DNA from 4 places in the uncultured Umboniibacter sp. genome. Region 3 is predicted to be linked to each of the others. Evidence: predicted binding sites of a transcription regulator. Region 3 holds the regulator's gene; each other region holds the start of a gene.
What was found. The regulator PhoB, encoded in region 3, activates phosphate uptake and scavenging genes when phosphate is short. The targets are predictions, from matches to a motif close to TGTCATAAANNTGTAACA.
Positions count from the first base shown of each region.

Region 1: the regulator PhoB is predicted to act here: its motif matches at 1,943-1,960, upstream of Q0698_RS08620 (TIGR00153 family protein).
Region 2: the regulator PhoB is predicted to act here: its motif matches at 3,267-3,284, upstream of Q0698_RS03650 (porin).
Region 4: the regulator PhoB is predicted to act here: its motif matches at 5,218-5,235, upstream of Q0698_RS10225 (phosphatase PAP2 family protein).

Region 1 is NZ_CANMGY010000006.1:118,161-125,649, forward strand. It holds gene Q0698_RS08615 (GspE/PulE family protein) at 1-1,749, opposite strand, end outside; gene Q0698_RS08620 (TIGR00153 family protein) at 2,032-2,712, shown strand; gene Q0698_RS08625 (inorganic phosphate transporter) at 2,735-3,997, shown strand; gene argE (acetylornithine deacetylase) at 4,222-5,373, shown strand; gene argA (amino-acid N-acetyltransferase) at 5,370-6,659, shown strand; gene ilvD (dihydroxy-acid dehydratase) at 6,867-7,489, shown strand, end outside.
Region 2 is NZ_CANMGY010000002.1:179,089-186,577, forward strand. It holds gene Q0698_RS03640 (fused response regulator/phosphatase) at 1-917, opposite strand, end outside; gene Q0698_RS03645 (VacJ family lipoprotein) at 988-2,058, opposite strand; gene Q0698_RS03650 (porin) at 2,224-3,207, opposite strand; gene Q0698_RS03655 (putative DNA-binding domain-containing protein) at 3,535-4,257, opposite strand; gene Q0698_RS03660 (DUF692 domain-containing protein) at 4,241-5,080, opposite strand; gene Q0698_RS03665 (hypothetical protein) at 5,084-5,500, opposite strand; gene hrpA (ATP-dependent RNA helicase HrpA) at 5,565-7,489, opposite strand, start outside.
Region 3 is NZ_CANMGY010000001.1:607,298-614,786, reverse strand. It holds gene Q0698_RS02780 (DUF4265 domain-containing protein) at 1-171, shown strand, start outside; gene Q0698_RS02775 (hypothetical protein) at 176-1,006, shown strand; gene yaaA (peroxide stress protein YaaA) at 1,024-1,797, shown strand; gene phoR (phosphate regulon sensor histidine kinase PhoR) at 1,752-3,104, opposite strand; gene phoB (phosphate regulon transcriptional regulator PhoB) at 3,108-3,836, opposite strand; gene ubiA (4-hydroxybenzoate octaprenyltransferase) at 3,893-4,759, opposite strand; gene Q0698_RS02750 (chorismate lyase) at 4,752-5,258, opposite strand; gene Q0698_RS02745 (FAD-dependent oxidoreductase) at 5,392-6,555, shown strand; gene Q0698_RS02740 (dicarboxylate/amino acid:cation symporter) at 6,638-7,489, shown strand, end outside.
Region 4 is NZ_CANMGY010000008.1:83,608-91,096, reverse strand. It holds gene Q0698_RS10260 (monovalent cation/H+ antiporter subunit D family protein) at 1-1,307, opposite strand, end outside; gene Q0698_RS10255 (cation:proton antiporter subunit C) at 1,307-1,663, opposite strand; gene Q0698_RS10250 (DUF4040 domain-containing protein) at 1,660-2,640, opposite strand; gene mnhG (monovalent cation/H(+) antiporter subunit G) at 2,640-2,969, opposite strand; gene Q0698_RS10240 (monovalent cation/H+ antiporter complex subunit F) at 2,993-3,259, opposite strand; gene Q0698_RS10235 (Na+/H+ antiporter subunit E) at 3,256-3,732, opposite strand; gene rsgA (ribosome small subunit-dependent GTPase A) at 4,088-5,125, shown strand; gene Q0698_RS10225 (phosphatase PAP2 family protein) at 5,333-5,854, shown strand; gene Q0698_RS10220 (MJ1255/VC2487 family glycosyltransferase) at 5,851-6,942, shown strand; gene Q0698_RS10215 (DUF6435 family protein) at 7,030-7,209, opposite strand; gene Q0698_RS10210 (transcriptional regulator) at 7,388-7,489, opposite strand, start outside.

The DNA of each region.
Region 1 (7,489 bases), on a different contig from region 3:
TTCATCCAAAGTGGTAATACCTGCCGCAACCTTAAGGGCTCCGGCAGCGCGAAGTGACTTCATCCCGTTCTTGTAGGCGGCTCGGCGCAGCTGATCGGTGGCTCCATCGGCACCGACGAGCGAGGACAAGTTAGCCTCCCATTCCAAGACTTCGTAGATTCCCTCTCTTCCGTGGAAGCCCGTGTGTCGACAGGATTTACAGCCCTTGGGTTCAAAAATCGTTGTCGGCTTCTTGATTTTAAATGGCTGACACAGGGTATCCCAAGCTTCATCGCTTACCGTTGCCGCGGTTTTACAGTCGCCGCAGAGCACCCGAACTAAACGCTGCGCCATCACCCCAATCAAGGTGGACTTAATTAAATAATGGGGAACCCCAAATTCCATCAAGCGGGTAATTGATGACGGAGCGTCATTGGTATGTAGCGTAGACAATACAAGATGGCCCGTGAGCGCCGCCTGAACGGCCATGTCTGCCGTCTCACGATCACGAATCTCGCCAATCATGATAATGTCAGGATCCTGTCGAAGCAGCGTTCGCACCCCAGAGGCAAAGTCCAAGCCAATGTTGTTCTGTACCTGCATTTGATTAAAGCTTTCCTCCACCATTTCGATGGGATCCTCAATGGTCGAGACATTCACCGATTCAGTAGAGAGCTTTTTAAGTGATGAATACAGCGTCGTGGTCTTACCTGAGCCCGTTGGCCCGGTAACCAGGACGATTCCGTGCGGCTTCACCGTCATGGTTTCCCAAGCTCGGAGATCTCCCCCACGAAGACCTAGGCTACTAAAGCTTCTTAGTAATACCTCTGGGTCAAAGATACGTATCACCAACTTTTCCCCAAACGCGGTGGGTAGCGTAGAAAGACGAAGTTCGACTTCCAGTTGCTTTGGCGTTCGGGTCTTAATACGCCCATCCTGAGGCCGACGCTTCTCGGCAACATCCATTCGCGCCAAGACTTTAAAACGTGACGTCACCGCCGCGTTCACTTCACTCGGCAGGTCGTAGACCGTCTGTAACTCGCCGTCGATGCGGAAGCGCACTCGCGACTGTTCTCGCTTAGGTTCAATATGAATATCTGAAGCGCGCTGTTCGAACGCGTACTGAAGTAACCAGTCAACAATGTTAACGATATGTTGGTCATTCGCTTCCGGTGACTGTAATGACTTAAGATCAACAAGTTGCTCTAGGCCCTTTGGCGCACTCCGGCGATTTTCCTGTTTAGCTTGAGCGCCTGCACCCGCAACGGAGCGTGCCAAGGCATAGAATTCTTCCGTATAACGAAGCAGCGCATTGGCATCCACAATTACCACGCGGATACGCTTGCGCGAGGTGTGAACTAGCCCTTCCTGCCAGTCCGTGCGAAATGGATCCGCAGCGGCAATAACCAGCTCATCAGCTAAGACGTCTAGGCAGAGAATTTCATGATTGACTGCGTAGGCCTTAGACATCACCGAAGTGACCTGGTCCACATCAACCTGCAATGGATTAATCTGTTTAATCGGCAGCTGGGCAATCTCTGCCAACCACTGAGCAAGTTTTTCGCCCGAGAGGACTTCGCCGCCTGCGCCCATGATGTCGGCACTTGCGAGATAGCTGACATCAGAGCGAGCAAACTCAGGATCGCGCGTGCGCGAGCGCAGCCGCAGCAGCGACAATTCATCGAAGATACCTGCGGTAGTTAAACTACTCACCAACCACTCGAGATCGGCAACGGGCCGATTGGGCGGGGCAATTGCTGCACTACTCATAGCTAATTCTCTCATTTTATTAATGCTTTAAATGTAGCAGTTTCAACCATTCGCCACCACCACCTCCATAGCGATATCAGGCTAAAGATTTGCAATTTGCGCTTAGCTTGTCACAATTTCCTTTGATCTCTGTTTATTTATCATCCAATTCTGAGTGAATGACTATACTCAGGGTTGAAAAAAAGTGACCTTCGGACACAAACCTGTAACAATCGCGCCGAACTTCCGAAGGACGATGAATCTTCGGTAACTCTTTATTAATAGATGAGGACTTTTCCTTCTATGGCTATTGGTCAAGCACTAGGTAACCTATTCACTCGGTCACCGCTGCACATTCTCCGCAACCACATGGTTGAAGTGGACAAATGTGTTTCTGCAACCGATTCGTTTTTTGATCAAGTGATCAACGAAGACTGGGATGCCGCCACCAAAACGCGGACATTCATCTCCGACTCAGAGAAAGAAGCTGATAAGTTGAAGGCGGACATTCGCAATAACTTACCTAAGTCACTGTTCTTGCCCGTTGCGCGCTCGGACATCTTAGAGATGCTTCACAGCCAAGATAAAATTGCGAACTGTGCGAAGGATTTAACCGGCGTCATCATTGGCCGTCGCATGCAAATCCCTGCGCCGCTGCAAGCTAAGTTCAAAGCCTTCGTTGCCGTGTCAGTTGAAAGTGTCAATGAGACCCGCAAAGCGATTGACGAACTGGGTGACCTGTTAGAATCCGGTTTCCGTGGTCGCGAGCTTGCCATTGTCGATAAAATCGTTGATCGAATTCACCAGTTAGAAGACGATGCAGATGCGCTTCAGCGCGAGCTTCGCTACGAACTATTCGAAATTGAGAAAGATCTACCTCCGGTAGATGTCATCTTCCTATATCGCACGATTGAAAGTGTTGGTGATTTGTCAGATCGCGCGCAAAGCGTTGGATCTCGTTTACAAATCCTCACCGCTCGTTAACTGGTTAAAAAGAGTCTAACTAATGGATATTATTGCAAATCACGGTTTTACCCTCTTACTTCTAGCGGGTGCTTTTGGTTTATTCATGGCCTGGGGTATTGGTGCCAATGACGTCGCGAATGCGATGGGAACCTCTGTCGGTTCACGCGCCCTAACACTCAAGCAAGCTATTATCATTGCCGCGGTCATGGAATTCGCCGGCGCCTACTTAGCTGGCGGAGAAGTTACCTCAACGATTCGTAAGGGCATTATTGATCCGCTGGTGTTCGAAGATAACCCTGAGTGGTTAGTCTACGGCATGTCCGCTGCACTATTGGCTGCCGGAACTTGGCTACTTATCGCAAGTCGCTTCGGTTGGCCGGTATCTACCACCCACTCTATTGTGGGGGCCATTGTTGGTTTCGCCGCAGTGGGTGTTTCTGCCGATGCCGTAGCCTGGGCTAAGGTCGGCGGAATTGTTGCCTCGTGGGTGGTATCGCCGGTTCTCTCTGGGACCATGGCGTTCCTACTGTTCCTCTCGGCGCATAAGTTCATCTTGAATACGGACTCTCCGTTTAGTAATGCGAAGCGCTATATCCCCGTTTATATGTTTTTAACGGGCTTCTTAATCTCCATGGTTACCATGGTGAAAGGCCTTAAGCATGTGGGCTTGGATTTAAGCTACGGCCAAGCGGCGTTTTACGCGGCAGTTGTTGGCCTGGGCATTGCGGCCCTCGGAAAATTCCTGATGCGTAATGTTGAAGAGCCGAAGTTCGAAGCCGGGCATCGTTTTGACGGTGTTGAAAAGATCTTTGCGGTCTTGATGATCTTTACCGCATCGGCAATGGCTTTCGCCCATGGTTCAAACGATGTGGCAAATGCCATCGGTCCTTTGGCTGCGGTATATAGCACCATTCAAAGCGGCGGCGTGATTGCGAGTAAAGCAGGCGTTCCACCTTGGATTCTGCTGATTGGTGGTATTGGTATCATCACTGGCCTAGCCACCTACGGCTACAAAGTTATGGCAACCATTGGTAAGCGTATTACCGAGCTGACTCCAAGTCGTGGCTTCGCTGCTGAACTGGGTGCTGCCGGAACGGTTGTTTTGGCATCCGGTACTGGCTTGCCGGTATCCACCACCCACTGTCTAGTCGGTGCGGTATTAGGTGTAGGTCTTGCCCGCGGTATCGGTGCACTGGATTTACGCGTGGTCGGGACGATTGGAGTCAGTTGGGTGGTAACACTTCCAGCTGGCGCAGGATTATCTATTTTATTCTTCTACATCCTGAAGGGTATCTTCGGCTAACGCTTAAGAAGCTAGCGCTTAAGTGGTGTAAAAGGGGCGTCTTCGGATGCCCCTTTTTTACGGTTGGCTAGGCTACCAATCTTCAGTTGCCAGTCTGATTCGCTACGGATGATCTAAACGGATTCATTCGCGACACCTGCTTCATTTGTCGTTCCATGTTAACTTAGACACTATGGTTGACCACCAAAACCACTACCACAGTTAGTCACGAGGACCATTAAGGTATGGATTTAGCCCACTACACCCAGCAATTGGCCCAACTCGTGGCGCAGCCCTCAGTGTCCTCTACGAGCAGTAGTTACGATCAATCCAACGAAGCCGTTATCGATCTGCTCGCTTCGTGGACTCAGTCTCTGGGGTTTCGAGTTGAGAAAATGGCGCTGCCAAATAACCCTGGCAAGTTCAATCTTGTGGCCACCTTGGGCACTGGCAGTGGCGGTTTGATTCTTTCTGGGCACTCTGACACCGTGCCCTGCAACCCCGACAAATGGCAGCAGGACCCCTGGCAGCTCACCCAACGTGACGGCGCCCTGTATGGTTTAGGCGCCACAGATATGAAGGGCTTTTTCCCACTCGCGCTAGCGGCATCGCAGCACTTCAAGGCCCATGAATATCGGGCACCACTGATTATTCTTGCCACGGCTGATGAGGAATCGTCGATGGCCGGTGCCATGGCGCTGCGTGACCAAAGCTACCCTATTAGCCGTGCCGCAGTCATTGGCGAACCCACTGGACTTACCCCCATTCGCGCCCACAAAGGGGTGATGATGGAGTCTATTCGAATTGTCGGGCAATCCGGGCACTCCTCCAACCCTGAGCTTGGACTCAATGCCATGGACATTGCGGTGACCCTGCTTAGTTACTTAAAGCGCTTGAAGCGGAGCTTACGTTCACGCTATCACGATGAGCGTTTCGCGATTTCCTATCCCACCATGAACTTTGGCTGTATTCATGGTGGCGATAGTCCGAATCGGATCTGTGGCGAAGTGAATATTCATTTCGATGTTCGGACGCTACCAGACCTAATCCAAGATCAGCTGCGCCAAGAGATAGCCGAATACTGCGCCAAGCTTGCGGCCAAAACCGGCGCTATCATTCAACTAGCGCCACTGATTAATTCAGTTCCATCCTTTGACGCGGGGATTAGCGAGCTGGTTCAGCTCTGTGAACAACTCACTGAAAATTCTGCCCAAACTGTGGCATTTGGAACCGAGGCACCCTATTTGCAGGCTATGGGTATGGATACCGTCGTAATGGGGCCTGGCTCCATTGACGTAGCCCATCAGCCCAATGAATTTATCGAACTCTCGCAACTTGAGCCCGCATACGCTTTAATTAGCAAACTTATCCATCATTATTGTATTGCAGCGCTATGAAACAACACGAACTCGTACAATGGTTTCGTCAATCGTCTCCGTATATCAATCTTCATCGTAAAACCACGGTGGTGATCAACTTGCGAAGCGAAGTCATCAATCACGATCACTTTCGAGCCTTTCTCCATGATCTTGCGATTGTGCACAATCTTGGAGTGAAAATTGTCTTGGTGCTTGGCGCACGTCGCGCTATTGATGAAGCGTTTGAGAAACAGGGTATTCACAGCGAATTCCATCAGGGAAAACGCCTGACCTCAACGGAAATGATGGAAGTTATTGCCTCTGAGGTTGGCAGGCTTCGCAACTATGTTGAGGCGAAACTTTCCATGGGCCTTATTAACTCACCCATGCATCAGGCAAATATTAGCGTTGTGACTGGTAACTTCGTTGTCGCGAAACCGCTGGGTGTGGTTGAGGGCATTGATTACCTGCACACCGGCGATATTCGCAGGGTGAATGCTCCAGCCATACAACAACAATTAGATAACGGTAATGTGGTGCTCATTAGCCCCATTGGACATTCGCCCAGTGGTGAGAGTTTTAACCTTGAGGCCGATGACCTGGCGGTGCAACTCGCTTCAGCCTTAAGGGCTGAGAAGTTAGTGAGTGTTTACGATCAAGTTCCTGAGAGTATTTCAACGAGTTTAAGTGTGGCCGACGCACAGTCTTTATCGAATACAGACTCACTAAGCAGCGAATTGGCTCAGGTGGTATCAAGTTTATCCAAGGCAGTGAGTTTAGGCGTGGAACGCGCCCACCTAATAGATATCAATATTGATGGTAGCCTGTTGTCCGAGCTCTATACGCGCGACGGTCAAGGAGTGATGGTCTCTAGCGAACCCGACTGGATCATCCGCTCTGCACGGGTTGATGACCTCAACGCAATTATTAATTTAATTCGCCCCCTCGAACAGTCTGGCGCGCTCGTGCGCCGCTCCCGAGAACGTCTAGAGGTAGAACTCCCCTATTTCAATTTAGTTGAGAAGGACGGGATGATTATTAGCTGCTGTGCGCTGTACCCCTTTGAGGATCAAAGTGCCGAGGTGGCCTGTGTTGCCACTGCGCCGGAGTATCGTGGCAGTGGTGTGACCGTTCAGCTACTAAAACGGGTTGAGGCGAATGCCAAAGTAGCAGGTGTTACCCGGCTATTCCTGCTCACTACGGGCAGCATGCATTGGTTCTTAGAACAGGGCTTCGTTCCGTCTGAATTGGAAGATCTTCCTACCTCAAGACGGGAAATGTATAACTACCAGCGTAATTCTAAGCTGATGGCTAAGCCGCTCTAGCAGCCTCCGCATGGCGAAAATTTACGCCGTCATTCTAGGATTAGGCTGAGGTATCCGCTGCGGTGTTATCGGCGTCACTTAGCTATAGCCAGTTGTTCGCCTGTTCGATAAACAATCCGCATAGTTCCCCGGTGCAAAAAGACGGCTAAAGCCCGCTTACTGTGGTAATCTTCAGGCATTCCTAATCGTTATTGTGTGAGTAGATTTATGCCACGTTATCGTTCGAAAACTACTACTGAAGGCCGCAACATGGCGGGTGCTCGTGCCCTTTGGCGCGCCACCGGCATGAAAGATGCCGACTTCCACAAACCCATTATTGCGGTGGCAAACTCCTTCACTCAGTTTGTACCAGGCCATGTTCACCTCAAGGATATGGGTCAACTCGTTGCACGAGAAATTGAGCGCGCGGGCGGCGTAGCAAAGGAATTCAATACTATTGCGGTAGACGACGGTATTGCGATGGGTCACGACGGCATGCTCTATTCGCTGCCATCACGGGACATCATCTCCGACAGTGTTGAATACATGGTCAATGCCCATTGCGCTGACGCCCTCGTTTGTATCTCTAACTGCGATAAAATCACCCCAGGAATGCTTAACGCAGCACTTCGCCTAAACATTCCAGTGATCTTTGTTTCCGGTGGCCCTATGGAAGCGGGTAAGACTAAGCTTTCAGAGAATAAGCTTGATCTCGTGGATGCTATGGTGATTGCCGCCGATGATAGCGCTAGTGATGAGAAAGTCGCTGAATACGAACGTTCAGCCTGCCCTACCTGCGGCTCCTGCTCGGGTATGTTTACCGCCAACTCAATGAACTGCTTAATGGAAGC
Region 2 (7,489 bases), on a different contig from region 3:
CTGCCATCACGATGGAGAATTGGGAGAGGCAGATGCCCCGCTACCGAATAATGAAGTATGCGTTTCCGTCTATCGACAATGCCAAAAAACATGGTGGCATGGCGGTCAAGATTCGCTGAGATTAACTGCCGGTTAATCTCCTCAAGAATGTCGCTAGGAGTATTGAAACGTCGTCGCTGACCTTTATGTGTTCTGTGTGCTTTTAACAGCGTGGTAGACAAGTGCTTCAGAAAAACAGTCACAAACGCCGCGGGTGCCCCGTGACCTGAAACATCAGTTAGGTAGAAAACCGTAAAACGATTTTCAACATCGAAGCAGTCAAGGAAATCACCACTCACATACAAAGACGGACGCCAAAAGTGGCTAATCATACCATCGGCTATTTGCAGCGCTTGCTGCGGGAGCATTGCCCGCTGAATCTGTAGGGCAGCCTTGTGATCCTGTCGGAGCGTTCGTAAACTCTGATTTAGCTCCTCATTTGCACCCTCAAGTTCAGTTCTATAGCGCTGATTTTGTTCTTTGAGATAGCGTTGTTCAATAGCTCGCTCAATGGAGAGCTCGAGAATTTCCATATCAACAATCGGCTTAACAAAGTAATCATGGGCACCAAGTCGGAGAGCTCGGACTGACTCATGCATTTTTCCGGCACCGGAAACGACGATAAACGGAACGTTACGTCCTTGCTCTGCAATAGCTTCAAGAACGGATAATCCGTCGACATAGGGCATCTTTAAATCGCTGATTACAACATCCGGTGATTGTTTCGCGAATAGTCCTAGGCCCATCTCACCATCTTCAGCCGCTACGATATTGTAACCACAATCGGAAAAGTAGAGCGACAAACTATCACGAACGATATCGTCATCTTCAATAATCAATAGCGTGTATCGGTTTGGCTGACTATCCACGTTGGTCATTGCTTTTCCTTCTGACTATGGGCCGGCAGCTGCTTGACTCGGTTTAGTAACTTTGATTGGCCTCGTTGCGTTAAGGCAAGTTAGCATCGCTATTTTCACTATCATCAGTTTCAAGTGCTTTTTCCTCGATACCGTTGCTAGCTTCTGGGGTGGTATCGTTAGTATTCATGCCATTAATATCTTCGCCATAGCTCTCACCATCGTAGCTCTCACCATCGTAGCTCTCACCATCGTAGCTCTCACCACCATAGCTCTCACCGCCAAAGCCATCGGTGGATGAACCAAAGCCACCAAATTCATCAAATTCTTCGTCATCCGGCATCTTGCCGTCGAGCACTAGATACCGCCTACGCTGCAAATAAGCATCGCGAATAAAGGTATAACGATCGCCAGTGATAAATGCTTCAGCCTGAATTAGCTGGCTGCGCACGTTGATGGCCTCAACGCCTATTAAGGTATTACGAGTTGGAACATGATCAACATAACTGGTGTAATCGACAAAGCTATCGACATAACGCGCAGGGGCGTCCCGGAGTGTGCTGGGGCCATAGAAAGGGAGCATCAAATAAGGCCCTTCGGGAACACCGTAGTAACCCAAGGTCTGACCAAAGTCCTCACCCTCTAAACGGCGCATACCTAGCTCACTTGCAACGTCCCAGATGCCCAGCACGCCGATAGTGGTGTTGGTCAAAAACCTACCCGTGTAGACGCCGGCATCTACAATTTTTAACTGCAAAATAGAGTTTGCGGCACTGCCAATATCGTCTAAGTTAGCGAAGACATTATCAACACTACGTTCAATTGGATCAGGAGTGATGTATTTATAACCCGTCACAATAGGTAGGAGAATATAGCGATCGGCGACGTCATTGAATGACAACATCGCTCTATTGAGATCCTCGAAAGGGTCACCATCATAGGGTGCCACTTGAGTTTGCGCGAAACCGATGTCGCTGCCGTAACTCTCATAGGTGACGGAGTTGTTTTCAGTTTCTACCGCCGCAGAATTCTGGGTTTCAGCCGCAATAGCTACCGCTGTTTCACCATCTGAAGGCGACTCTGCTTCTGAGTCTTGTGCGCTAGAAGCAGCGCTGAGGAAGAGTGACGCTAAAGCACTCACGAAAACTAAACGCTTTTCCAAAGATCTTTCCATAATCCGAGATTTTGTTTAGGTTAGCATAAACTCTTATCTGGGCATTAGTATTTGCTAGGTGTATTTACCGAAAAACCCAGCGCGCGGGCTGGGTTTTTCAAACTTATCATAGATTTTAGGCAAAACGTTGGCCCAAAAATCTAGCGCTGATACTTAGAACTTGATTTCAAATCCTAAACCTAGCGTGCTTTCTTCAGCCATCATTCCAGCTAAATCAGTCGCTTCAAGGTCAGAGTAGTAGGCGTAAAGCTTGGCAGCGCTGCTTAGTTTATAGTCTGCGCCAACCACTAACATAGACAATGAGTCAACGGCAGTATCGCCATTAGCGTCAAACCAACCATCAGCTAAGCCCACTGGCTGAGAGCCTTCACCGTATTGTCCCCAAGCCTTAACCTTACCGAATTTGTAGCTAGCTGACACGTTGAACACATCACCTAAATCGGCACCTTCTGCGGATTCAGCAGTCTGCCAAATACCACCGAATTGAAGATCACCCATCGTGTACTGACCGGTACCACGAAGGATATTTGCAAAGCCTGCATCGGACTTGGTTTCCATGTCATAGGCAACTGCTGCCACCAAACCGCTGTCCTTAAAGCTCAACGAAATAGAATTGTGTGCGGTAGCGTTGTCATCATCTTCGCCTTGATCCAAGAACGCTTGAGCGTGAACTTCAAAACCAGCGAATTTAGGAGAGATATAACCGACTACGTCGTCGAAGCGCTCTTCACCCAACATAATCTGTTTGATATCGGCGCCAGCCAAATCGTTCGAGTAGTCAACTTTGCCTGCAGAAGATTTAAGTGCCGAATCACGACGACCCGCATAAGCTGTACCGAAGCCGCCACGGAAACCAGCGAAGGTATTACGCTGCTTGAATACGTCATCGTCGTCATCTACTGATACTTCATATTCTAACTGGTAGATAGCTTCTAGACCCTCACCGAGATCAATGGAGCCTCGGATACCAATTCGAGAAGCATTAGAAACAAGATCCCACGTCGCATCGGAACCTTCATCAACATTAACAACAGCGACATTTGCCTTACCGTACCAGGTAGGACCGGTGGTCTCAGCCATGGCCATCGGTGCGAAAGTAGCTGCTGATATTGCCGCTGCGAGAAGCTTTTTGTTCATAGTTTTACCCTTTAATTAAAGTTTTATTAAGTTTCGATGACGTTATTATTACGTTCATTTATTACAACTATGTTACAAATAATAACTTCAGTGAAAATAATAATACTAAAAAGATTGATATGAACGTTAAGCACTGACGACCCTGAATTGCGTCGAAATTATTGCGGAGGTCGGCGTTTGGCATATTCGGCAGAACAAGGTTCGAAGGTACCGGAAGCGCTGACAAAAGGATTAGACTTGGAAGCGGATAGGTTGTAACGCGGTGGCACCATCAAATGCTTTAACCATCAACAGTCTGTTACCCCAGTCACTAAAGGCCTCGACTGTTTAGGTTTCTACAGCTTTGGGAAGGGATACGACTGCTCCTTCACGCTGTAACTCCGCCAGCAAATCCCGCGCCGGCGCTTCAATGTGATGGCCGTCTACCCTCATTGAGGTAGCAATAGTCAACAGCGCTTCGCCTAGACTCTGCTCCTGTAGCAGCAGAGCCAGCAAGCTGAAACTCGCAGCGTTTAACAGTTTGTAGCGTAATTTATTGTGCGGGTTTCGATAGAGTAAGATATAGGTTGGCTGCTTAGGCGGCTCAATGCCTTCATTCGCCTCGTAAATTGCATAGTCGAAGGATAACAACGCGATAGCGGGTGAGAAGTGAACACCATCCGGACGATTTGTTATTGTCTCCGCTGACGGCCAATTCATGCTCTCTATATCAATAGCAATCCCCGCGCGCTCATATTCAGCAAGCTCATGCTGCCATTTAGGAGCATCCTGCTGAACGAACCAATTGAGGAACTCCCCTGATATTTCCGCAAAGTAAGGGGTGCGAGATATCCCGGACTCTAGAAATGCTCGAACCAGCTTGCGAAACTGTTCATCGCCTACTGCTCGGCGAAGTTTTTTGTAACCACCGCTTAGCAAGCCGAATAAATTGTTAAATACTAGGCGCTGATAGATTGCTAAACGACGCGCTTCAACGTTAAGACTTTCATCATGATGCTTAAACCTCACGCTAGCAGCTAAGGCACTCTGTAATTCACGAAAGTTCGACAAGAGCTCTCTCCTGAACGCGCTTCACGTCACTGACTTCCTGTTTTAACTCAGCGAGTGGCGGAAAGTTGAAATCACGTTCGAGCACCGTAGGAATAGCCCCAAAGCGACGATAACAAGTCTGTGCTAAATCCAGAACTGGCTTAATTAGCGGCGCTCCATGCGTATCGACTTTGAGATCTTCAGCTTCATCAGCATGTCCAGCGATATGCGCATAGGCTATCCGTTCATTGGGTAATTGCGCAATAAAATCGATGGGGTCATAGCAATGATTTACGCTATTCACGTAAACATTATTGATATCTAGCATGAGTCGGCAGTTAGCCTCACGTAATACCGCATTAACAAACTCAATCTCGCTTAGCTCTTGGCTGGGCGCTAGATAATAGGAAATATTCTCAACCGCGATCGGCTGTTCGAGATAATCCTGCACAACACGGATGCGATCTGCAACATGAGTCACAGCCTCTTCGGTAAACGGTATGGGAAGCAAGTCATAGAGTAAACCTCCGTGACCGCAGAAACTAAGGTGTTCAGAATAGCACTTCACATTATGCAAGCGAAGAAACGCTTTCACGTCCGCTAGCAGTTTGAAGTCCAGCGGATCCTGTCCGCCTAGATTTAGTGACAAGCCATGACAAACCATAGGAAAGCGATCACTAAACCACTTCAACCTATCGGCATAACGTCCGCCTAAATTGATCCAGTTTTCTGGAGCAAGTTCGAAAAAATCAATCCCGTCACAACCACCTGGTGCCTGTAACTGACTTATAAGTGAACGGCGCAGGCCTAAACCTACGCCGTTAACCTCAGCAAAGTGTGTCAATGCTTATGCACCACCGCACTTACCTTCGCCACAGCTACCTTCTGAATCATCAGCACCTTCACCGCCGCACTTACCTTCGCCACAGCTACCTTCTGAATCGTCAGCACCTTCGCCGCCACAATTGCCTTCACCACAGCTGCCTTCTGAGTCGTCAGCACCTTCGCCGCCGCACTTACCTTCACCACAGCTGCCCTCGGAATCATCCGCTTCACCACAGTTGCCTTCGCCGCATGAGCCTTCACTATCGTCAGCGCCTTCGCCGCCGCACTTGCCTTCTCCACAGCTTCCTTCTGCGAAGTTAACGAAATAACCATTATCAAGGTTTTCAGCTGAAAACGGCTTGGCTTCAAGGTCCGCGGCTGAAACCGCAGCCAAAGCGGCACTGAGTGCAGCGACTGCGGGTAGAATTTTATTAGACATTTGATGTACTCCCAAAGAAATTTAATGAAGTGACAGGCCTAAGCAAGCAGCTGTTCACAGCGTCTCATTGTTGGCTAGCCTCAATCCATGCCTGCTTAATCCGTTTTTCTGAAACCGACACAATCGTTTTCATTGGTTGAGCAAACAGTTGGACTCGCCACTCTTCAATCATAAAGCGAAAATCTACCAATGCAGCTTCGGATTCCCACATAAGACCCTCTTCCGCTTTCAATTTGTTAATTACGTCCGGTAAATAGGCATCGATCATGCCAATTGCTAACCGATCCTTCTGAACCTTTCCCTGAACCTGTTCAAGCCGCTTGAAACTAGCCTGCAAATAACGTGGATATTGGTCTAACCACTTTCTAGGGGTACGCCAAAGGAAGCCCGGGCCGAAAAGTTCCGCCCACTGATTCTTGACGTCTCCTACGGCGAAGGTAAGTGCCAGGCTATTGGTTTTCCGTAACACCCCTCTTAATTCGGCGTAGTCGGTTAATAGTTTGGTTAAGAAATTGGCCAGTTCGCGACAGTAGAGTAAAAACTCACCTCGATGAGCGTTAACTCGCTGGTTAAAAGCCGCTTGATCGGCAGGCCATTCTTGAAGCTTAAAAACCTCTCGTGCTGCCACCATCAACAGATCTTCGATCAGCTGGTCTCTAGGGCAAATTGCCGCCAATGCGAGTTTAATCCTGTTGTCTCGGAATACTTCCTTACGAATATCTCTTGCCTGAGTCGGAAGCTGCAAGAGGACTAATCGAGCTAAGCCACGGACTCCTCTAAGTTGGGCTTCCTCACGGCGATCGAATAACTGTAGCGAAGTCGATTCGCCGTCGTCTACTAGCGCTGGGTAAGCCGTAATTTTAACGCCTGACTTGGCAATCATCCGCTCGCGCGGCAGATCCCCGAAGTTCCATTCAACGATAGACTCTACCGTATCGATCTCATCATTCTGAGCCGCCGCCAGCGCGGCTTGAATCTTCGCTTTCAGCTGCTGTCGTAGCTGATTGAGGTTTCGCCCCATCGCCAAGCGCTTCTTTCGTTCGTCCACCACCACAATATTCAAACGATAGAAGTCATCTAACGCGCCCTCCTGCCAGTCGCTAGGCTCAAAGCGAACATTACTGACATAGGATAATTCGTCAGACAAAGCCTGAGTCAGTGAACGAGTTCCGTTGCGAAGCCTCGGCATCACCCTATCAACAAAATCGGGGACGGGTACAAATGATTTACGCTTTGCCTTCGGCAGCGCTTTCACTAACGCAATACACTTATCGCGAAGTAAGCCCGGTACCAACCACTCAAGCTCTGCCGCTTGAACCAGTTCAAGGAACTGTAGCGGAATGACCACGCTGACACCGTCGGCTGCGTGTCCGGGTTCAAAACGATAGCGCAATTTAAACTCGGCACCAGCCAAATGAATATGGGTGGGAAACTGAGCTCCGTCAACGGCCACATCGCGCTGCGCGAGATGACTTTGACTCATAAACAGCAGTTTAGGTTGTGCTGCTTCCGAGTCCTTTCGCCACGTTTCGAAGCTAACTAGATCGCAAATTTCCGCGGGTATCCGGTCATTATAAAATTGGAAAATCGCCTCTTCATCAACCAGTAAATCTCTACGACGCGTCTTTTCCTCGGCGGACTCAATCTGTTTACGAAGCGCGCTATTGTGTTGATAGAACTTCGCTTTCGCTCGATACTCGCCATCAACAAGGCAGCCGCGGATAAATAGTTCCCGCGCTACCACAGGGTCTTTATCGCCGTAGCCTACCCGTTTCTGCTCCACTAAGTTCAAGCCATAGAGTGTCACTCGCTCGAACGCCATGACTCTGCCCTGTTTCGCAGAATAATAGGGTTCTGAATAGTGGTACTTAACCAAGTGTCTAGCCACCGCGAGTAACCATTCCGGCTCAATCATTGCCACCTGGTGGGCGAACACCTGCGATGTTTCTAGGAGCTGACCACTGAGAATCCAGTTCGGTTTCTTTTTCC
Region 3 (7,489 bases):
CGATTTTTCTCCATTACCGCGCATGTTAGCATTGGCTTTAATACTATCGAGCACCTACTTAGTGAGGTAGTGAAAGCTTTCCCCGAGTCTGCGTGGGCATATACTAATGTATTTGACGGCGATTCAGGTGAACCCCTGCAGTGGTGGTCAAGCATACTAAAGGAGCAATAGCAGGATGCGACATTGGGCGCTTGGTATATTGACAACCCTTTTCTTTACTGGGCTGAGCTTCCCCGTACTGGGGAATACTTTCATCCACCCAACGATGGAACGATCCAATTCGATATCTTTTGGTGCTTTCTATCAGTCTGCGTATGTAGGAATTGATAGCTCCTCAAACCTTGACAGCTCTGAAGGTCTAAATCTCGAAACGCTGGGCGTCGACACCAGCGATACCTCTGCTGTCTTTAGTTACCGCCGTAGGCTAAGCCAACGTTTCAGCGTAGATCTCAGCTATAGTGACTATCGAAGTCAAGGAGATAGGGTCCTCACTGCAGATGTTGAGTATAACGGCACGATCTTTGAGGTCGGTGCACGAGTGCAGACCGAATTCAAGTCACAAACCCTCGCTACCCGCCTAACCTACGATTTTTATCAAACGCCTAGCACAGCTCTGGGAATAGGAGTTGGCATCCATGCAATGGAATTGCAGGCCCAGCTTTCAGGTGAAGGACAGTTAGATGGCGATGTAGTCGCAAGCCAGAGTGTGGCATCTGACAACCTGCTTGCCCCCTTGCCAAATCTTGTCTTCACAGCTAAACATGCATTCGATGATCGGCTATTACTAAACCTATCAGCGGGCTGGCTGTCATTTAATATTGACGACTATGAAGGGAGAATCCTACTCAGCGAGGCTTCTTTGAGCTACCGCGTAACGGAATCTGCTTCGGTTGCAGTGGCTTATCAGCTCAATGATATCAATGTAAGCCACTATGGTGATTTGCTGGATTCTAATTACAATATGACTCAGGGTGGCCCTCTTCTGATGATAAAATGGGCTTTCTAACTTAAGGGGTTGCCATCATGCTAATTTTAATTTCACCCGCCAAGACGCTTGATTTTGATCAAGATACGTCGCAGTTCCCTCATTCAGAGACTCGCTTCGACAAGCGTTCCGAGCAACTAGTCAGCGGCCTTAGACTACTAAGCGCCGAACACATCGCCAAGCTTATGTCGGTTAGCGAAGCCATTTCGAAACTGAACTTCGAGCGCTTTCAAAACTGGCAGCCACCTGCTTTAGATGCTTCAGCTAAGCAGGCGATATTTGCGTTTCGCGGAGATGTATACACCGGTCTCGATGCGGATAGCCTATCAAGCCCTGGACTCGATGTGGCACAAACTAAGCTGCGTATCCTGTCCGGGTTATATGGCTTATTACGACCTCTCGACAACATCCTGCCCTATCGTCTTGAGATGGGCACCAAGTTCACTTTCGACGAATACAACAATCTCTACCAGTTTTGGGGCTCAGACATCACCGAGCAACTGAACCGCGACCTTCTAGAAACTAAGAATGACGTAGTGGTTAATCTCGCTTCAAATGAGTATTTCAAGGCCGTTAAACCTAAGCTCGTAAATGCTACCATCGTGACTCCGGTGTTCAAAGATACGAAGAACGGCAAAGAGAAAGTCATCAGCTTTTACGCCAAGAAGGCAAGAGGAAGAATGGCGCGATGGTTGATAGATAATCCAGGTTTCAGCTTAAGCGATTTAAGGTCCTATGATCTAGATGGCTATGTGTATAGCCCTGATCAATCGTCTACCGCAGTGCCAACCTTTGTTCGAGCTGAGCTCTGAGGGTCCAGCTCTGAAGACGTTTTAAGGCGGGGAAAGATTGCCCGAAAGGTGCTTCCCTTTCCAGGCCAGCTTAGAATTTTCATTTCTGCCTGATGGCGCAGTAAGACATGCTTGGTAATAGCAAGCCCTAGACCCGTGCCACCAATTTTTCGGTTTCGTGAACTATCGGCTCGATAAAATCGTTCGGTCAGGCGAGGAATATGCTTGGGTTCGATACCAACACCCTCATCCTTAACCCCGAACGAGAGCTTCTCTCCTTTTATCCGGAGCCGAAAGCGAATAGTGCCGCCATCTGGCGAATACTTCACCGCATTAAAAGCAATATTGCTAAGCGCTGAGTAGAGCTCCGTCTCGACACCCATAATATTATGACCATCTTCAATTTCATCTAAAAATTCGTGCCGTTCCGCCGACAACTCTTGCGCGGCGCCCATAACTCGCCGAGCCAAGGCAGACAAATCCAACAAGCCACTCGTTTTCAGCGTATCGGATTCATCAAGGCGCGATAACAGCATCAAATCTTCAACGGTCTCATTCATGCGCTCCACCTGCGAGGACATCTGTTGTAGCCCTTTAGAGATGTTCGGTGGCAGCATTTCGCCGAAATCTTCGAAGGTCTCGAAGTAACCTTTTAACACCGTTAAAGGCGTGCGCAGCTCGTGTGAGACATTGGCGACGAAGTCCTTACGCATCTGCTCTAGCTGGGTCACGTGGGTCACATCTCGAAGTACGATTAGGCGCTCATTGCCTCCGTACTGAGTGACCTGAAGTTGCAATACTTGAGCGCCGTCGCCGCTAGGCTCAAGTTGAAAAGGTCGCGAGTAGTCTTTTGCTTCAAGGTAAGCAAAAAATGACGGGTCCCGAACGAAGTTGGTAATAGCCTGTCCCGAGTCGCTTCTCGCTTCGAGTTTTAACATGCTTCCAGCTGCGGCATTCCACCACTGCAGACAGTCGCCCTCTGCAATCACCACCACACCATCGGCTAGCGCTGAAGTACTTTTCTCAACTCGACTTAATTGCTGCTGCAAGCGACGCTTGGTTTTACGGTGACTGGCCCGAATAAAGTGAATGGCCTCGGCGACATCTACGAGCACTTGGTTGGCCTCGGGAAGGGCCGAGCTCTTACCCTCAAACCAACGATAAAATTCTTTAGCCTCGCGAAAGAGCAAAAAGAAATAGGCGATATTACCCACGACCAACCCCGCCAAAGGCTGACCTAAAAGGATGCCAGCCAGCAGGCACAGTCCAATAATAATTGCTGCGCGCTTGAGTTCGGCGATTAGGCCTCGATAGCGTGTGGCTTGCACTCGTTACTCCGTTGTGAGTTTAGAATTAAACAAGTAACCGCTACCGCGGACTGTTTCAATCAAATCTTCGTGCCCATCTACACTTAACGCTTTACGAAGACGTCTAATATGCACATCAACGGTACGTTCTTCGACATATACGTTTGCGCCCCAGACCTTGTCGAGTAGCTGCTCTCGACTGTGCACTCGATCCTGATGAGTAGCAAAATAGTATAACAGTCGATACTCAATCGGTCCTAGTTTGACTGTCTGCGTACCAATCTTAACCCGCTGACTCGCTGGCTCGATAGCCAGATCGGCTACTGAAATGCTGCGCTCCGCATCTAGCTTACCAGCTCGACGGAGCGTTGACTTAATCCTCGCAATTAATTCGCGTGGCGAAAACGGCTTGGTAATATAGTCATCTGCGCCGGATTCTAGCCCGCTAATTTTATTGTCTTCCTCCGCTTTTGCGGTGAGAAGGATTACTGGCATCTCGTTAAGAATTCCATCGCGCCGAAGGCGACGAGTTAGTTCAATCCCCGACATCTCGGGCATCATCCAGTCTACCAATGCTAGGTCAGGCTTCTCATCCACAATTAAGGCGAGCGCATCGAGGCCATTTTCAGCCTGGATACAACCAAATCCAGAAAGTTCGAGCGACATCGCAACCATATCGCGAATTGCCGCTTCATCGTCAACAATTAGCACCTTTAGTTTGTTCAAGACTAATCTCCTCGTATCATCATTCAATCACCCTTGGGGATATTGAACAACGCTTTTGTGACAGCCGTATGACAACACTTAAACTATAGCAACAGAGTCAAGGCGATGCCGACAAAAAGAACGAGACCAATCCAATGATTGTTGAGGAACGCCTCGAAGGGTTTTGGCAAATCTCCGCGAACCAATGACTGCTGATAGGCGAATAAGCCCGCAGTGATACCAATAGCCGCCATAAAGAAGACTCCCAACTGAAAACGATGAGCTAATAGCAGCAGCATCGCAATCATCGCCACCTGCATCCCTAGAATAATAGTCGGCGCCATTGAACCAAACAGCACGGCCGTGGACTTTACCCCGATCTTTAGATCATCTTCATAGTCAGCCATTGCGTAAAAGGTGTCGTAGATCACTGCCCACAACACCACAATCGCATAGAGCAACCACGCTTCTGGAGGGATGGTATTGCGCTCTGCTGCAAAAGCCATCGGCACAGCCCAAGCAAAAGCCGCACCCAAAACGACTTGGGGAAGATGTGTGTATCGCTTCATAAATGGATACGTTGACGCCAACAACAAAGCGCCAACTGATAACAGCACAGTGAATGGGTTAGTAAGCAGCACGACCACAAAGGCCATGGCAATAAGTGCGGCAAAAAGCTTGAGCGCGCTACCTGGCTTGACTATTCCACTCGCCAATGGTCGTTGTGAGGTACGTGCCACATGACCGTCAACGTTCCGATCCGCATAGTCGTTGATGACACAGCCCGCCGACCTCATTAGAAACACACCCAGAGTAAAGATAGCGAAATTCTGCCAGCTAGGGAATCCACCAGCTGCTAGAAACAGGGCCATGTAAGTTGGCCACAGCAATAGGAGCGTGCCGATAGGTCGGTCGACGCGCATTAGGTGGTAGTAGGGTAAATAGTTTGCTGGAATATAGCGCTTAAGCATTCAATAACTCCACAAAGCTGGGCAAAAAATATTCGGCGACGAGGATCTGGCGTTTACCGTAACTAAATAGTGACCTTCGGCCCCAATGCCGCGTCTCAAATTGATGCTGCTCCGGTTGCGCCATTTGTATCTCAATCTCACCACGCTGAACGTCAGGATTGGCGAACAGCCAATGCCCTAAAGGTTGATCCCCCAGCTCCGCGATAAACTCAAAACTATCTTTTAGCGCGGAGTCTGGAATCACCGTTCGGGCGAAGACTAAAGGGGTAGTGTCACTCGATAAGAGCACTTCTCTAACTAACGCACCTTGGTCGAGGGAAATCCCCAGCAGCAAAGCCTCCTCATCCATGACCTTAATCCAATCCTGCCGGAGCACAGAGACACGAATATCATGACGACACCAATTGGACAGCTGTTCAGTAAGTGATCCTCGCTCGCACAGCCAGCGACCAATAGACTGCGGTAGTTGTGAGGAAATTTTGTCAGCAGGTTGCCACATGATAATGCGAAGCCATGTTATGATTTAAGGCTATTCTAACGTTAAGTACTAGCGCTCAGCTACCAGATTTGTCTTCGCGGTTACTGGTGCGGTACTAGAAAATTGATCATTTTTATCGAGTTAAGGGACACCTATGTCTAACCAAGACGCTCCGCTCGTCATCATCGGCACGGGCCTCGCCGCCTACAATCTTGCGCGCGAGTGGCGTAAGCGCGACTCGTCAACACCGCTAATAATGTTGACGCAGGATAGTGGCAGAAGCTACTCCAAACCCATGCTGTCAACTGCCTTCAGCAAAGACAAAACGGCAGAAGGCCTAACAATGGCCGACGCAGGTAAAATGGCTGAGCAGTTAAGTGCGACCATCCATACCTTTGTTAGCGTTGACGCCATCGACACGCATAAGCGTGTGCTTTCCTTTGACGGAACACAGCTTAACTATCGCGATCTCGTCATCGCCGCGGGCTCTGAAACCATCAACCTGCCTATCGAGAATACCGCTCAGAGCAAGACGTTTGCTGTCAATGACCTTGAGCAATTCGCCGAGTTTCAGGAAGCCGCCAAAACCGCTCAGCGAATCCTTATTATCGGCGGCGGACTTATTGGTTGTGAATACGCCAACGACCTACTTACAACGGGCGCGAAAATTAGCCTAGTTGAACTTCAGCCTACACTCCTTAGTAACCTTTGCCACGAAGCTATTGGCAATGCACTCGTCAGCCAATTTACGGAAGAGGGCATCGATCTGCATCTCAGTACTGCGGTCACTGCCATTCGGGAAGACAAAGATGGTGTGGTCGCTACCCTTAACAATGGCACTGAATTAGCTGCTGATATCGTTTTGAGTGCGGTGGGAGTGAGAGCTAGAACCCAATTAGCCCGTCAGAGCGGGTTAGCGTGCGAGCGAGGAATACAAGTCGATCGAGAGCTTCGTAGCTCAGTGAAACATGTCTACGCCCTGGGCGATTGCGCAGAGGTGGATGGACACTTACTTTATTATGTCATGCCTTTGATGCAATGTGTCAGAGCGCTTGCGCAAACATTATCAGGCACACCAACGGCCGTTAGTTACCCAGCGATGCCAGTGACCATTAAGACCTCTCGCTTTCCCATTGTAACGAACCCACCTGACACCACACCAGAAACCCCAGTTCATTGGCAGGTCGAACATGTGGAAGGTGGAGTAAAAGCGTTGGCCTATAATGTCTCGGGGGCACTGATTGGCTTCAGTCTCGGTGGCAGTTCGATCTCAGAGAAAGCTTCGCTGGCTAAATCGCTGCCAAAGGTCATGGCCTAATTTGAATAGCGCTGCGTAGACAGGTAGCATCAGTTAACTAATAACCATGAATAAACAGTGGGCCCAGCCCAATGAGGATACAATGAACTTAAGCCTAACAAGTAAGATCCTGCTGGCCATGTTAGCGGGTATAGCATTAGGGCTACTAATGCAGCTACTCGGTAGCCTCTTCCCTGATAACCCCATCACCAATTTTTATGGTATTTGGCTAGCGGATGGTCTATTCGACATGGGTGGGCAAATTTTCGTCAACTCGTTGAAACTATTAGTTGTTCCTCTGGTTTTTGTCAGCTTAGTTTGCGGAACATCGTCACTGGGTTCGAACTCTCGTATGGGGGCTATTGCCTTCAGAACCGTTGGCCTCTACGTCATAACCACGTGTATCGCTATTACCCTTGCCCTCTTCTTTGCCAACATCGTCAATCCGGGCGATGGAATCTCTCTAGAGCTTCCTGGCGCTGACGCTTTCAGTGCGAAAGAATCTCCCCCGTTGATTGATGTTGTAGTTGGCATGTTCCCAAGCAACCCCTTTGCGGCGATGGTTGAAGGCAACATGCTACAAGTGATTGTGTTCGCTATTCTATTTGGTGTTGCCGTGTCACAGGCCGGTGATTTTGGCACCCGCGTTGCCTCCACCTTCAACAACTTCAACGAAGTGATCATGAAGATGGTAAATATCTTAATGAACTTCGCACCCTATGGTGTTTTCTGCCTCTTGGCGAAGCTGTTCTTTACGCTGGATGTGGGCGCACTGGGCTCGCTATTTTGGTACATCGCAACGCTGGTATTTGTCCTAATCTTCCACGCCACCTTTGTCTACGGCGGCTTGGTAAAGTTTATTGCAGGGCTCAGCCCACTGATGTTTTTCAAGAAAATGCGCCCTGCTCTCTCGATGGGCTTTTCAACCGCTAGTTCAAACGCGACCATGCCCGTC
Region 4 (7,489 bases), on a different contig from region 3:
GCTTCCAGAACTCGACCGATATAGATAACGGCCAAGAGAGAACCAACCAAGACTAATGCCGCTAAAACCCAGTGGTCCTGTTCAAGCGCTGCGCTAACCAGATACCATTTACTTACAAAGCCAACGGTAAGTGGCACACCGATAATGCTGAGACCGGCAATAGTAAAGGCGCCCATTGTGAGCGGCATGTGCTTCCCTAGGCCTCGGAATGCTTTAATTTCAACGGAACCGACACGATAAAACACCGCACCCACGGCCATAAATAAAGCCCCTTTCATCAGCGCATGGTTGAAGATATGGATGAGACTAGCCGTCAACCCCATCACACTGACTAAGCTAAGCCCAAGAATCATGTAGCCAATTTGCGCAACACTACTATAGGCCAGCATGGCTTTAACGTTACTTTGCACCGCGGCGGTATAGGAGCACTTGAAAATAGCGACAATCGCCAACGCCATTAGGATCAGATCCATCCCCATTTCGTCGAACACATAGTTCATGCCGAATACGGTAAAGATAAAGCGAATCATTACGTAGACCGCTACCTTGGTGGCGGTACTGGCTAGAAATGCCGTCACGGCGGAAGGTGCATGGGTATAGGCGGCTGGAAGCCACATGTGTAATGGGAAGAGCGCAAGTTTGATGCTGACGCCTACCATAATAAAGGCCAAGCCGGTGTTGATGGTACGGCTGCTTTCGAGGGCGTCTATTCTAACGGCCAAATCTATCATATTCAGCGTGCCCGTCATCATATAGAGCATGCCTACCCCAATCAAAATGAGGGTTGCGCCAATGGTGCCCATTACGAGGTAGCGGAACGCCGCGGTTAAACAGCGTCGGTCAGCTGCCAGACTCACCAAGGTGTAGGTGGCGAGCGACGAAATTTCTAGGAAGACGAAAAGGTTAAAAGCATCGCCGGTAAGTAAAATGCCGGAGAGTCCGGCCAGACATAGTAAGTGAGCGGTGTAATACAAGCCGCGGTTCGCTGACGCTACCTCTTTCTTAACACTAACCTTCGAATAGATCAAAACCAGCGTTGATAGGGCGGACACGACTAACAATACAAAGGCGTTCGCGGCATCTACGCGTAATTCGATTCCCCATGGAGGCGCCCAGCCGCCCACGGCATAGCTCAAGACGCCATCAGCGAGTACGGCTGTGAATAGCTGCCAGGAAAGGAAGAAGGCACAGGTACTTATAAAGGTTGCGAAACCCCACACCAATGCAGTGCGGCCTAAAAGAATTGCGATGGGCGCGGCAACTAATGGTAAAAGAATTGGAAGTAGAGCCAAGTGTTGATCAAGCATTAGACCGCGTCATCCTCATTTTGAAATTCATTTTCTTCAACAGTTCCATAGGCGCGTTTGATGCGAATAATGAGTGATAACCCCAAGGAGGTTGTTGCCACACCTACCACAATAGCGGTAAGGATGAGTACATGCGGTAAAGGGTTTGAATATTGCGTCACACCCTCTACTAAGATCGGAGCCGTTCCGCCCGCAACATTGCCCATGGAGATATAGAGCATGAAAACGGAGGTTTGGAAGATGTTTAGCCCCACTACTTTCTTAACCAAATTATTAGCGGTAATGACAATGTAAAACCCGGTCATCATCAAAAACACCACGACCCAGTAGTTGTAATAATCGAGAATAAAATTCACTGGATATTTGCCCTCTCGGCCTGACTACTGACCGCATAAAAAATACTGAGCATCACGGCAAACACAGTGATACCAACACCGAGCTCAATGATGATAATACCGTAGTGTTGTCCAGCTAAAGGGTCTGTGACGAGCTTATTGTAATCCAAAAATTCCCCGCCCTTAAACATACTCGTTATGCCAACACCGGCATAAAGTAGCACGCCGAAGGAGGCCATGAACTTTAAAAACTTAGGGCCAACGACAGCGAATGCTTTGGGCAGCCCATACACTAGGGCGTATAAAATAAAGGCGGCGGCGGCAATTACCCCTGCTTGGAATCCTCCTCCGGGGCCAAAGTCGCCATGAAACTGCACATAGAGTGCAAAAAGAATCACCAGCGGGATGATGAATTTGGCAACAACCTGAAGGACGTGATGATCCGTTAAGCCGGATTTAGGTAGAGTATCTTCTTCCTTTCTACGAATTCCTAACAGTGAAAGCACGCCAATTAGCGCCGAAAAGACCACAACGGTCTCGCCTAGCGTATCGAAGCCACGATAACTGGCTAGCACCGAGGTAACCATATTAGGAAGCCCGATTTCCTTGGGGGATTCTTCAATATAGCGAGGCGCAACGTGCTCGTGAACCGGATTGTTTGGATGCCCAAAAGGAGGCATGTCAAGCGTGCCATAGATGAGCGCTGCACCGGTAATCCCAACGACGATTAGCGCTAGCAACGGGGAGCGGGAACTAGATTTTTCCTTCCTACCTGTTATCGCCAGCGTACCCAACATTAAGACCGATGAAATACCGGCACCCACTGAAGCCTCAGTAAAGGCGACATCTACGGCGTCAAGGTTCACGAATATCAGTGCAGACAAAAAGCTATAGATGCCGAATAGCATGACCACGGCAAATAGGTCCTTTAGAAAAATAATTCGCAACGCAGTGAGAGCCAGCATTGCTAGCAATGCTAAATCAATCCATACATCCATTAATCCACTTGCTCCTGTTTGGTTTCTTTAGCTTCAGCCAAAGTTAGAAGGCCACCATGACGCGCAGATTTAGCAAGTGCATGAGAAGCAGTGGGGCAGGTGATCATTAAAAATGCGAGAATAAATACCAACTTCGCAGTGTTTAAATCAAAGGATGTCTGCAGGAGTAAACCCGAGAGAATTAACATAGCAGAGAGGGAGTCCGTGATACTTGCTGCGTGCACACGTGTGAAGAAATCAGGGAACTTAAAAAGTCCTATCGCGCCACTCAGCCCGAAAAATACCCCTGCAAAGAGAAGGCCGCTACTTATAAAATCTAACAAAAACATAGCTAATCATACTTCTAAAAATGTTAGTCAATTGGTGCGGTGTATTCGAAAAATCGAAGTACCGCTACCATTCCGATAAAGTTAATAAGCGCGTAGACAATGGCTATATCTAGAAAGTCTGGACGTCCCATCATATAACCCCCAACCGCAATAAAGAGAACGGTCTTGGTGCCAAACATATTAACGCCGAGAATGCGATCGTAAACCGTGGGTGACTTAAACGCTCGTACTAGCGCAATACCCATAACGACCAAAATAGCCATACAAGCTGCAGTGTAGACTGCTGTCATTTCTTTTCACCCCATATTCCGGCAATCTTACGTTGCATTTCTCCCTGCTTAATCGTCTCGATAGATGACTTTTGCAGTGCGTGGACGGAGACTACGCCGTCCACCAAATCTACGCTCAATGTGCCGGGAGTCAGCGTAATAGAATTAGCATAGAGTGCGTGGCAGTTGTTTGGCACGTCTTTAGCATCAATAAGCGCGAAGCTTGGCGATACCTTTTCGGCTGAGCCCCAAATTAGTTTCGTTACGTGGATGCTAGAGCTAACGATCTGCCCGAACAGCCATGGCAGATAGCGAATCAGCGGTAGCCCAGTGCCAAGCGGTTGTTGCGTCTGATCAACGTCATTCATACGCTTCAAAACATAGAGGACAACAAGGACTGAAACCGCACCAAAACTTAGCAGTAGCGGTTGAATGTATCCTGATAACAACAGCCAGAATACTGAAAGTAACACTGTCCATCTAGTGATATACATGAATAAGGACCTACTTGTTATGAAAATTTTGCCTAACAGGGCATCTTTGACCTGCGAATCCTTAGTGTAGTTCTATAATTTAATTATATTTTAGTTGCCTAGAAAACTAGTGTTCTATTTATGCCAGTAACTACGTATTAGTTGTACCATGATTTGTACTTAGATTGTAGAGGTCTTAGTCCCGTATGAATTTTCTGTCGCTATTAATTGAGCTAAAATAACGCCAGCAATTTTTGGTTCGCTGGCGCGAGGCTGCGTGATTGCTCAACTAGCGCGATATTCATCACTTCAGTGCTCAATAACAGCTTATCGAGGCTAACGAGAGACAAGCCTGACAAATTAATTGGAGATAGCAATGAACGACTTTTCCTTAGTAGATTTAGGGATGCGACCATTCTTTCAACAGCAGCTTTCCCTAGAGGAGTTAGAAAGTTGCCAGTTAGGTAGGATTGTGGAACAGCATAAATCGGAAGTTGTGGTCTTAACGGCGGGTCAATCGCATCGTTTCAGCCTATCTCCTGCACTGGGTGTTATTTGTGTTGGTGACTGGGTGCTCTTCAATTCCGAGCGCATTACTCGCTTACTGGAGCGCCAGTCTTTATTCCAGCGTAAGGCAGCCGGTTCAGCAAGTAAGCGACAGCTTATTGCGGCTAATGTAGATTGCGTATTCATTGTTAGCTCGCTCAATGAAGACCTTAGTTTGAATCGTATTGAGCGATACCTAACACTGGCGAAGGAGGCAGGTGCTGAGCCGGTAGTAGTCCTCACCAAAAGGGATCTCCAGAGTGACTATGAAGCAATTCAGCAGGAGGTTCAGAAGCTAAACCGCCTCATGAGTGTGCAGTGTGTTAATGCACTGGACCCCAATGACATTAGCCAGCTAGCGAGCTATTGCCAAAGGGGGCAAACGGTCGCATTCCTGGGTTCATCTGGGGTTGGTAAGTCGACCTTGGTAAATGGATTGCTGGGTCGCCAACTCATGGAGACGGGTGGAATTCGCGAGAATGACGGTAAGGGACGCCATACCACAACCCATCGAGCGCTATCGCTGATGCCGGGCGGTGGATTATTAATGGACACGCCGGGAATGCGCGAGCTGCAAATTACTGATGCAAAAGAGGGCATTAAACTCACCTTTGCCGATATTGAATCACTGGCAGATTCCTGCCGTTTCAGTGATTGCCAGCATGAAAATGAACCGGGGTGCGCCGTAAACATCGCACTTAAAAACGGTGATTTGACGCAGCGGCGACTCGATAATTACCGAAAATTGCTGCGTGAGGATAGCCACAACAGCGCTACGCTCGCCCAGCGCCGTGCGAAGGATAGGGCGTTTACGAAAATGGTCAATTCGGTTCAAGATCAAGCTCGGACGGCGAAGAAATTTAAATGAGATTAAGCTCTAAGGGGCTGAATAGAGGCCCTTCATATTGCATTAGAAAACGATAGCTAGGCGCGCTAGCGCTCGCTCCAAGTCACCGCTCATGTCATAGAACTTTCATTGCTGCGTAAGAAAAAGTTCACACATCCCCTCGATAATAATTCCCATGAAGAAGCGCTCCATTGAGAAATCATTACACGTATTGTGTGAGGAGGTGTCATGAAGATTCTTGAGATTGTTCACGAACACGATGTGTTTACCTTTGACTGGGTACTTCAGCGCACTAACAAACAAGCAATGATTCGCGCTGCTCTGTTTATTTCAAAATCTGGTGACGGCCATCTCTATGCCGTTGCAGCCCTTCTGTCATTACTGTTTAGTGAGTTCGATTTGTTCCTGCTTCTGGTCTCAGCATTCGCACTAGAGCGGACGCTTTATACCATTTTTAAAAAGGGTTTTAAGCGCAACCGCCCCGCGAAGATTCTAAAGAATTACAAGAGTTTAGTGATCCCTAGCGACGAGTTCAGTTTCCCATCCGGACACACTTCGGCCTCATTCTTGATGGCCACCCTTATTAGTGTGCTAGTGCCGGTGACATTTCCGCTTTTACACATCTGGGCAATTGCGGTGGGCTCATCAAGAGTTGTGCTGGGGGTTCATTTTCCCACTGACATCCTGGCAGGCGCGACCTTGGGTACATCGGTTGCCTTGATTACTCTCAATCTATTGGGTTATCTATGAAAATACTTTTTGGCGTTCAAGGTACAGGAAATGGCCACATTACGAGGGCTAGAGCCCTTGAATCCCATCTAAGCGCTGCGGGGGTTGAGCTGGACTTCCTATTCAGTGGTCGCGCTCAGGACCAGTATTTTGATATGGAGCAATTTGGCAACTACCGGGCCTTAGGGGGTCTGACGTTCACTACTGAACGCGGCAGAATCAATGTGCTTAAAACGTTGGTGGATAACAATCTTCCTCAATTCATGAAAGATATCAGAGGGCTAGATCTGAGCAGCTACGATCTCATTCTCTCCGACTTTGAACCGGTTACCGCTTGGGCAGCACGTCTTCAGAAAAAGACCTGTATCAATATCGGACATCAGAGCGCTTTCAATTACGCGATCCCCATTGAAGGTGACTCGTTTGTTACCCGAGCAATAATGAAATGGTTTGCTCCGGCAGAAATTCAGATTGGTTTGCATTGGCATCATTTCGGCCACCCAATTCTGCCGCCCATGATTGATGTAACGGAACAGCCCCTAGCCGCTGAAAAAGACAAAGTTGTTGTGTACCTTAATTTTGAATCTCCGCAGGATGTGATTCCGTTGTTGCAGAAATTTCCGGATAAGAAGTTCTATTACTATGGCCAACACAAGCAAGCGGAGCAAGTGGGCAATGTCTTCCTACGCCCGTTATCCCGGGCAGGCTTTCAGCATGACTTAGCCAGTAGTGAAGGGGTGATCACCAATGCTGGTTTTGAGCTAGCGAGTGAAGCCCTATTCCTTGGTAAGAAGATTTTGGTGAAACCGATTTCAGGTCAAATGGAGCAACACTCCAATGCCCTTGCATTGCGAAAGCTGGGCTGGGGTATGACGATGAATTCGCTGGATGAGAACACGATTGAAGCGTGGCTTAGTGCACCAGGAAATACTCGCTGTATTTATCCCGATGTCGCCAAAGCCTTGGCGGAGTGTATTGTGCGGGGTGATTTCAAACATTACGATGAGCGGCAACTAACTGCACTGTCTCAACAGCTTTGGTCTGCGACCACTATGCCATCGTCCGAGATTAAGAGCACTCTACTTATCAATGATCACGCCACGAGCTAAAGCGAACACGCGGGAGGGTAATACCTGGTGATAAGCGATGCTCTTAATTATCAATCTCAATTATCAATCTTAATCTCAAGCGTCAGCTTAGGGCTGCTGAGCAGCTTTTAATTCATCGATCTTTACTCTTATCTCTTCCGCTTCCGCTGTGATCATCGAATAAGTCTTTATGTCACCATTACGCTGAGCGAACATCGCAGCTTCGAGCTTACTGAGATAAATTTTGTCCAGCTTCTTTATTGGGTCTTTCTTAAATAACGAAAACATAGTTTCTAGCCTAAAAGTGGGGTGCTTAAGGGATACGTTGGGTTACGGCTTTTGGTTTTGATTGTTGGGGAGAGGTCAGGTTGTTGAAGGCGCTCTCTGAGAGCTAGAAGTTCTTTTTTTTCTGTTCAAGCGCAACAAACCGAAAGCCCATCTCGGCAATGCTCTGAAGGCATCATGTTTAAGCATGTGCCTGTGGTGGCTTGATCAGAGACTCAGCCGGAATACCCAAGCCCTCATGTAGCTTCCAGATCATTTTTAGTGTGAGCGAGCGTTTGTGATT